2 regions of the Paenibacillus sp. PvP094 genome follow, and region 2 is predicted to be linked to the other one. Evidence: a T-box and tRNA genes for the amino acid it is inferred to sense, from the RefSeq annotation. Region 2 holds a T-box; the other holds one or more tRNA genes.
The links. The T-box of region 2 lies ahead of ABIC22_RS15560 (valine--tRNA ligase). A T-box ahead of a tRNA ligase gene usually reads a tRNA of that ligase, here a tRNA-Val.
Positions count from the first base shown of each region.

Region 1: it has a tRNA-Val gene. The T-box ahead of ABIC22_RS15560 (valine--tRNA ligase) is inferred to sense a tRNA for this amino acid. The anticodon was not compared.

Region 1 covers NZ_JBEPOM010000001.1:273,276-277,464, forward strand. The annotation lists gene ABIC22_RS01335 (transglutaminase-like domain-containing protein) at 275-883, opposite strand; tRNA gene ABIC22_RS01340 (tRNA-Lys) at 1,575-1,647, opposite strand; tRNA gene ABIC22_RS01345 (tRNA-Trp) at 1,657-1,730, opposite strand; tRNA gene ABIC22_RS01350 (tRNA-Val) at 1,735-1,810, opposite strand; tRNA gene ABIC22_RS01355 (tRNA-Glu) at 1,935-2,006, opposite strand; rRNA gene rrf (5S ribosomal RNA) at 2,097-2,213, opposite strand; rRNA gene ABIC22_RS01365 (23S ribosomal RNA) at 2,287-4,189, opposite strand, start outside.
Region 2 covers NZ_JBEPOM010000001.1:3,371,181-3,375,369, reverse strand. The annotation lists gene ABIC22_RS15560 (valine--tRNA ligase) at 1-1,668, opposite strand, end outside; T-box leader at 1,727-2,015, opposite strand; gene ABIC22_RS15555 (LysM peptidoglycan-binding domain-containing protein) at 2,176-3,714, opposite strand; gene ABIC22_RS15550 (RluA family pseudouridine synthase) at 3,853-4,189, opposite strand, start outside.

The DNA.
Region 1 (4,189 bases), 3.1 Mb from region 2:
AGTAACACTATCAGTTACGGGTTCTGACCAAACAAAAATCTCCCATTTAAATAATAGTAGAAGGGAGATTTATATCACTTATTTAATATTTAAGATCTGTTCTTCACCCAAAGTATTCCAAGTATTGGACTTAGGATTCAATACATCACCATGTTGCATTGTTCTAAACAGTACGATATTGCCCACAGCTCCCATGAAAAAAGCTCAGTACAAGCCCGCCTGCAACCGTCCCATGTATAGCAAACTAACATGGCCTTTCCCCATAGTTCAATAATCACAGTTGTGCAGGCAGTCCGTATAAATACATATTTATGCAGTCGGTATTATTTTTCAAAGCCTCGATAGTCTTAACATTTGGGGACTTAAATATGGTCCTATAATCAGCTTCGTCGTATTCTTTTCGGATTGTAAAAGCAAGTTTTTCTTCTTCCAATGAAAACTCTGCTTGGATTCCAGGCTTGTTCCCTCGTGCATCTAAACGGATCCATGACTTTAAATGTTGAATATAAACAGCATTTAGTGCATGGATACAATAGCCCGTATCTGGAGTATCCCCGATCGTAAGTCGTTGATAACAGAAGCCAGATGGTATTCCCTCTCTACGTAATATTGCACATAGAAGGTTTGCTTTGGCATAGCAAATACCTTCTTTATGAATCAATGTTTCTGAAGCGGAACATGTGACTCTAGAACTCTTGATATCCCAGGAATGGGCTATTCGATCTCGGACATACATATATGACTGTTTGATATACTCTACTTGATCTTTTGATGAAGCTGCTATTTCCGAAGCAAGTCCAGCAACCAGCGGGTGATCATAATTGACTTCCCCAGTCACGGTCAAATAATCCGTAACGACTTGAGTTTCACAGATTAGATTCATTTTATCAACCTTTCAATAATTGTACTTAATATGCAAACCTTCAATTTAGTTCAATAGCATAATTATACACAGTAAAGAATAAAGAATACTAACTCCTGGAATCTTTGTTCTGTTGTACTGCTCGTTAGCTTAATAAACTAATCGGAAGTGAATTATTGTTTAACGCTTAGATAATCCGCAATCGGGTCTTGACCTTGCACCGATAAACTAAAAAAGCAGCTTAAAATAGAGTTTTTCTAAGGATTGTGTTTTCCCCTCGAAACCGTCCTTGTTAACTTTAAAATACTGATATCTAACCTCGTGTCCTTCCTCTTTCTCTTCCTTCTCAACATCTTCTATATTTAATGATTTATATACGTTCTTCCAGAATTGAATTGCAGCGGTATTCGTTTTTTTTATTTAACCATTATCGTACCTGCCAGGACGTTGTTTAACAACTACAATATAAACGAAAACGAGGAAGCCTTGCTCTATACCAAGGCCTTTTTATGGAACAGTAAATTGTTATAGTTACATGCCATAGAGTTTGAGAAAACACGAAAAAACCCTTGAGTATTCCTCAAGGGTTTCTTATATTCAGCAGACACCGTCGTTAGTGTAGTTTACTCTCAGCTAAACTAACCATGGTCCATTTTGATACTTTTAGAAGTTACACGCCGGATGAATACTCCCCCAACACGTACAAAAACAATGAGCCATGAAGGGCTCGAACCTTCGACACCCTGATTAAAAGTCAGGTGCTCTACCAACTGAGCTAATGGCTCATAATAAAATGGCAGGGGCAGCAGGAATTGAACCCACACCAACGGTTTTGGAGACCGTTGTTCTACCTTTAAACTATGCCCCTAAAATGGTGGAGGCTGAGGGGCTCGAACCCCCGACCCTCTGCTTGTAAGGCAGATGCTCTCCCAGCTGAGCTAAGCCTCCATATCTATGACCCGTAGGGGATACTCTCACTTCGCTCGAGACTGCGTAGCAGCTGCTAACGAGGATTATCCTCCGACGAACCTTTGGGATTCTCATCCCCTTAATGCTTTAAGAAGTAAAGTTATGACCCGTAGGGGATTCGAACCCCTGTTACCTCCGTGAAAGGGAGGTGTCTTAACCCCTTGACCAACGGGCCTTAATAGCTCTCAACAAACAAGATGCTGTAAAATCTACCAACTGGGTTTTTGGATTATATGAGCCAAAAAAAATACCCCAGTGGGGTTTCGCTTGGCAGCGTCCTACTCTCCCAGGACCCTTCGGTCCAAGTACCATCGGCGCTAGAGGGCTTAACGGTCGTGTTCGGGATGGGTACGTGTGGAACCCCTCCGCCATCGCCACCAAACGATGCTGCTACGCTCAGAGATCATTCTCTGAAAACTAGATCCGAAACGAAACTTGCGACTAGAACCTGCACTTTGGATAAGCCCTCGACCGATTAGTACTGGTCAGCTCCATGCATTACTGCACTTCCACCCCCAGCCTATCTACCTCGTCGTCTTCAAGGGGTCTTACATACTGGGAAATCTCATCTTGAGGGGGGCTTCACGCTTAGATGCTTTCAGCGCTTATCCCGTCCGTACATAGCTACCCAGCGGTGCTCCTGGCGGAACAACTGGTACACCAGCGGTACGTCCATCCCGGTCCTCTCGTACTAAGGACAGCTCCTCTCAAATTTCCTACGCCCACGACAGATAGGGACCGAACTGTCTCACGACGTTCTGAACCCAGCTCGCGTACCGCTTTAATGGGCGAACAGCCCAACCCTTGGGACCTACTTCAGCCCCAGGATGCGATGAGCCGACATCGAGGTGCCAAACCTCCCCGTCGATGTGGACTCTTGGGGGAGATAAGCCTGTTATCCCCAGGGTAGCTTTTATCCGTTGAGCGATGGCCCTTCCATGCGGTACCACCGGATCACTAAGCCCGACTTTCGTCCCTGCTCGACTTGTAGGTCTCGCAGTCAAGCTCCCTTATGCCTTTGCACTCTTCGAATGATTTCCAACCATTCTGAGGGAACCTTTGGGCGCCTCCGTTACTCTTTAGGAGGCGACCGCCCCAGTCAAACTGCCCACCTGACACTGTCCCCGTACCCGCTAAGGGCACCAGGTTAGAACCTAGATACGATCAGGGTGGTATCCCAACGGTGCCTCCACACAAGCTGGCGCTCATGCTTCAAAGGCTCCCACCTATCCTGTACAGATCGTACCCAAATTCAATATCAAGCTGCAGTAAAGCTCCATGGGGTCTTTCCGTCTTGTCGCGGGTAACCTGCATCTTCACAGGTATTAAAATTTCACCGGATCTCTCGTTGAGACAGCGCCCAAGTCGTTACGCCATTCGTGCGGGTCAGAATTTACCTGACAAGGAATTTCGCTACCTTAGGACCGTTATAGTTACGGCCGCCGTTTACTGGGGCTTCGGTTCACAGCTTCGGATTGCTCCTAACCGCTCCCCTTAACCTTCCAGCACCGGGCAGGCGTCAGCCCGTATACTTCGCCTTACGGCTTCGCACAGACCTGTGTTTTTGCTAAACAGTCGCTTGGGCCTTTTCACTGCGGCCCCCTCGTGCTATTCACACTACCGGGGCACCCCTTCTCCCGAAGTTACGGGGTCATTTTGCCGAGTTCCTTAACGAGAGTTCTTCCGCGCGCCTTAGAATTCTCTTCTCGCCTACCTGTGTCGGTTTGCGGTACGGGCACCTTCATCTGGCTAGAGGCTTTTCTTGGCAGTGTGAGATCATGACCTTCGCTACTGTAATTTTCACTCCCCATCACAGCTCAGCCTTACGATGTGCGGATTTGCCTACACATCAGCCTTACTGCTTGGACAGGCATCCATCAGCCTGCGTCACTACCCCTACTGCGTCCCCCCATCGCTCGTAACGATTTACGGTGGTACAGGAATTTCGACCTGTTGTCCTTCGACTACGCCTTTCGGCCTCGCCTTAGGTCCCGACTTACCCTGAGCGGACGAGCCTTCCTCAGGAACCCTTAGGCTTTCGGCGGATCAGATTCTCACTGATCTTTTCGTTACTCATACCGGCATTCTCACTTGTATAATGTCCAGCGCTCCTTACGGTACACCTTCAACCCTTATACAACGCTCCCCTACCCCTGGATCGACTTCACTCCAGCTTCGAAGCCCTGTGTTTATCCCCTGAGAAACATTTGGTCATCCAAGATTTCAACCCTTGTCTGACAAAAATGTCCTTATGGTAAACACCGCCTCAAAGAAGCAGTGAAGTCGATCCAAGCCATAGCTTCGGTGGTGTGTTTAGCCCCGTTACATTTTCGGCGCAGAGTCACTCGACCAGTGAGC
Region 2 (4,189 bases):
CATCGCGTCTGCACCATATTTCTCAATAACATCCAGCGGATCCACACCGTTACCGAGTGATTTGGACATTTTACGACCATCCGCATCACGAACCAGACCATGCATCAGAACATCTTTGAATGGAATTTCGTCCGTGAACTCCAGAGCTGTGAAGATCATCCGTGCAACCCAGAAATAAATGATGTCATATCCGGTTACAAGCACACTTGTCGGATAGTAACGTTTCAGATCTTCAGCATCTTCAGGCCAGCCGAGCGTGGAGAAAGGCCATAATGCCGAACTGAACCACGTATCCAGAACATCTTCATCCTGTCTTAGCTTACGACCAGCGTACTCTGGCAGTGTTGTTGGATCTTCAGCCGATACAATAATTTCGCCAGTCTCATCGTCGTACCAGGCAGGAATACGATGTCCCCACCACAACTGACGTGAGATACACCAGTCACGAACATTTTCGATCCAGTTCAGATATGTTTTCTCAAAACGATCCGGAACGAAGTTTACGCCTTCCCCGTTTTGCTGTTTTTGAATGGCTCTTTCGGCGAGAGGCTTCATCTCAACAAACCATTGTGTGGACAAATAAGGCTCAACCACAGCTCCCGTCCGTTCGCTGTGTCCAACCTGGTGTGTGTGATCCTCAATGTTGATCAAGACACCAAGTTCCTGCAAATCTGCGACGATCTGCTTGCGGCAGTCACTGCGATCCATACCCTGATATTTGCCTGCTTCCGCATTCATGGTACCTGTCTCATCCATTACTGTGATCTGAGGCAGGTTGTGGCGAAGACCCACTTCGAAGTCATTCGGATCATGTGCAGGCGTAATTTTTACAGCACCGCTTCCGAATTCCTTATCAACATAATCATCTGCAATAACCGGAATCTCCCGGCCGATAATTGGCAGGATCAGCGTTTTGCCAATCATGTCTGCATAGCGTTCATCTTTTGGATGAACCGCAACCGCAGTATCACCGAGCATCGTCTCCGGACGAGTCGTCGCCACTGTAACATAACCGCTACCGTCCTTAAGTGGATATTTCAGATGATACAGGTGTCCCTGAACCTCTTTGTATTCAACCTCGATGTCAGACAATGCAGTACGGTTCACCGGATCCCAGTTAATAATGCGTTTGCCTCTGTAAATCAGGCCTTTTTCATATAGTTGAACAAACACTTTGCGCACCGCTTGGGAAAGCCCTTCATCGAGCGTGAAGCGTTCACGTGAATAATCCAGGGAGAGCCCCATTTTACCCCACTGCTGACGGATCGTTGTCGCGTATTGGTCTTTCCAATCCCAGACTTTATCCAGGAACTTCTCGCGTCCAAGATCATAGCGGGTCAAGCCTTCTTCACGCAGCTTTTGCTCTACTTTGGTTTGAGTCGCAATACCTGCATGGTCGGAACCTGGGAGCCACAGGGCGTCATATCCCTGCATCCGTTTGGTGCGAATCAGGATATCCTGGAGTGTGAAATCCAGTGCATGCCCGATATGAAGCATGCCTGTTACGTTCGGGGGTGGGATTACAATGGTATATGGCTCAGCATCCTTGCGCTGACCAGCCTTGAAATATCCACGCTCTGTCCAGGTAGAATACCATTTCTGCTCCGCAGCTTTCGGATCATACGTCGTCGGCATTTCAGTTGCCGCTGATTTTTTTTCTTCAGACATGTGTCATTCCTCCGTTACTTAATCATCATCGCCAAAAAACAAAAAAACCTTTCATCCATCAAAGGACGAAAGGTTAGCTTTCGCGGTACCACCTTTGTTTCACGCAGACAGAAAGAAACAGCATGCCTTTCTGAGGCTATCGTGACACTTCAAGCAGATAACGGCTGCTACCGGCCCATCCTACTTCAGGAACAAACAAATCACAATGACATGTTTCATCGTTCCTCATATTCAAACAGGCAACTCCTGGGCGACTTCGATCAGTAGGTTCCTGCGGAATTTCTCAGCGCTGCAATCCCGCTCTCTGAAAGGCCTTGCTGTCTACTACTCCCATTCGACGTTGTTCTTTAAAAAACCTAAACACATCATACCCTGACCGTGCCCGATAGTCAACCTGACAACAGCGGAAACGGGCGGCAGCCCTGCATGTTAAGGCAAAAAGCAGCAAAAACCCGCAATCCTTATTGGATTGCGGGTTGGTATGGACGTTATTTTACAAGTCAGAGGTCAGGGGATGTATAGAATCTGCCCCTCTTCAACGACCTGTTCAGATAACCGATTGTATAACTGGAGCTCCCGGGTGCTCAATTGGTAGCGGTCAGCAATGCTATCCAAGGTCTCTTCCCGCTGGACGATGCACAGTTTAACTTTGCGGAATGGTGTCTGATCCACAATCGTGCCCAAAAACAGGTTCTTCCACTGAACATCATCTGCCTGGTAGGCTTCTTCCTGTACGGAGCCAGCGACCGAATCGTCCTCCCGATCCGTTTCTGTATCCCGCACCGACCTACCCGAGGACAACAGGGACGAGATACCCACCCCTTCTTCCTGTCTTGGTGAAGACTCCCTCTTGCTGCCAAACGCTACTTTGAGCTCTGGCTTGTCTTCTGTCTCAGCCACAGGTTCAGGAATGAACGAAACAGGCTCTGAAGATTCATCTGCATCCACTGCTTCCGGTGCAGAAGGTCTTTCCCCCTCGGCAGATTCCAGTTCAGACGTTCCAAACACTTCCTGCCAATTTTCTGCTGGCTTCTCAGCCTCCGTCTGATCTTCCTGCGGTGAACCCGACCTGGAAGATTCGAAATTCCAAACATTCGAAACAGCCAAGTCTTCCGATGGTTGTTGGCTCAGCCCCGTGTTTGTATGTAAGGTCTCCACGGAAGGCTCGGCCCAGACAGATGGTGATTCCTCAGCCAGAGGTAGCAATGGCTCTGACTCCGGATAAGAAGCCAGCCGGTCTGCAGTCTCCGCCATAAAAGACGAGACGGGTGAAGGTGAGGAGGGCACTTCATTATCGGTTGCTTCATCTTCTTGGGTGATTAATGAAGGAACGTTATCTTCAGCCGGTCTTTTCTGATATTCTTCTTCATCTTGATTCTCAAGCGTATCAGCATAGATCTGTTGCGGTGCAGGAATTAACTGCTCTTCCGGCTGCGCATCTTCTTCATAACGGATACTTTCTTCAGCGGCTTGCTGCGGATTTCCTGGCAATTCTGATGTGTATAGAGACTCGGCCGTTATAGGCAGACCTTCCTCTTCACTGCGCTGCAGCAGATATTCCTGGGCAAAGGTGTTCAGCCCAGCATCTGCGTCCTCTGCCTCCGGAGTCCGGTTAACCTGCTGCGGATCAGGGGAGTGTACCACGGTAAACTCTTCCGCTGACCAGGCCTGCGGCTCTTCAACAGGAAAGCCCTCAATGCCACGCAGTGACAACACACCTGTAATATTCAAGCTTCGGCTGGATAACAAATCCACATCAAAGTTTTCAATCTCAATCGAGATATCCTCAAGCGATCTTACCCGATTCAGGGGAACCGTGATCTCAACCGGAATAAAATGTTTCAGTTCCTCCGAGATCTCGTTCTCTCCCCGATACGCACCTGTAAGCAAAAGATGGCCTCGCAACGTTGCATGATCATCCTGACCGATGACTTGAATACGCGGGTATAACTCAATTTCCTCCAGTTCCTCAATGGCAGGGACTCCCTCGGACAAATGAACGCGCTCATAAATATCGAACCGCAAACCATAAGGTTGATTCAACAAAGGTGGCGTCCTCCTTTCGGCATATGTTCACCATGATCCTTCTCATGGGACTGATCCATGGTCCAAATCCTTCGTTACCCCATCTATATGCCATCGATGAGATGAGCATGCCACCTTTGTTCAAAGCTTGCCTTTTTATTAGGTTGATCGTTCCCGCTGGACTAGCTGTTCAAAATCGGAAGGCCACGGATCTCGAACTTCAATCAGCGCTCCCGTGAGCGGATGATTAAACGTTAACACTTCACCATGAAGTGCCTGGCGTCCAATGGCATCTGACCTTCCTCCATACAGCTGATCGCCAACAAGCGGGTGTCCGGCATAACTCAGATGCACTCTGATCTGATGCGTACGTCCAGTATCCAGTATTAAACGCACAAGTGTAGCTCGCTCCCACACTTCCACAATCTCTACATGTGTTACTGCTTCCTGCCCACTCTCGGAAACGCGTCTGCGCTGCTTGTGATGCCTGTCCTTA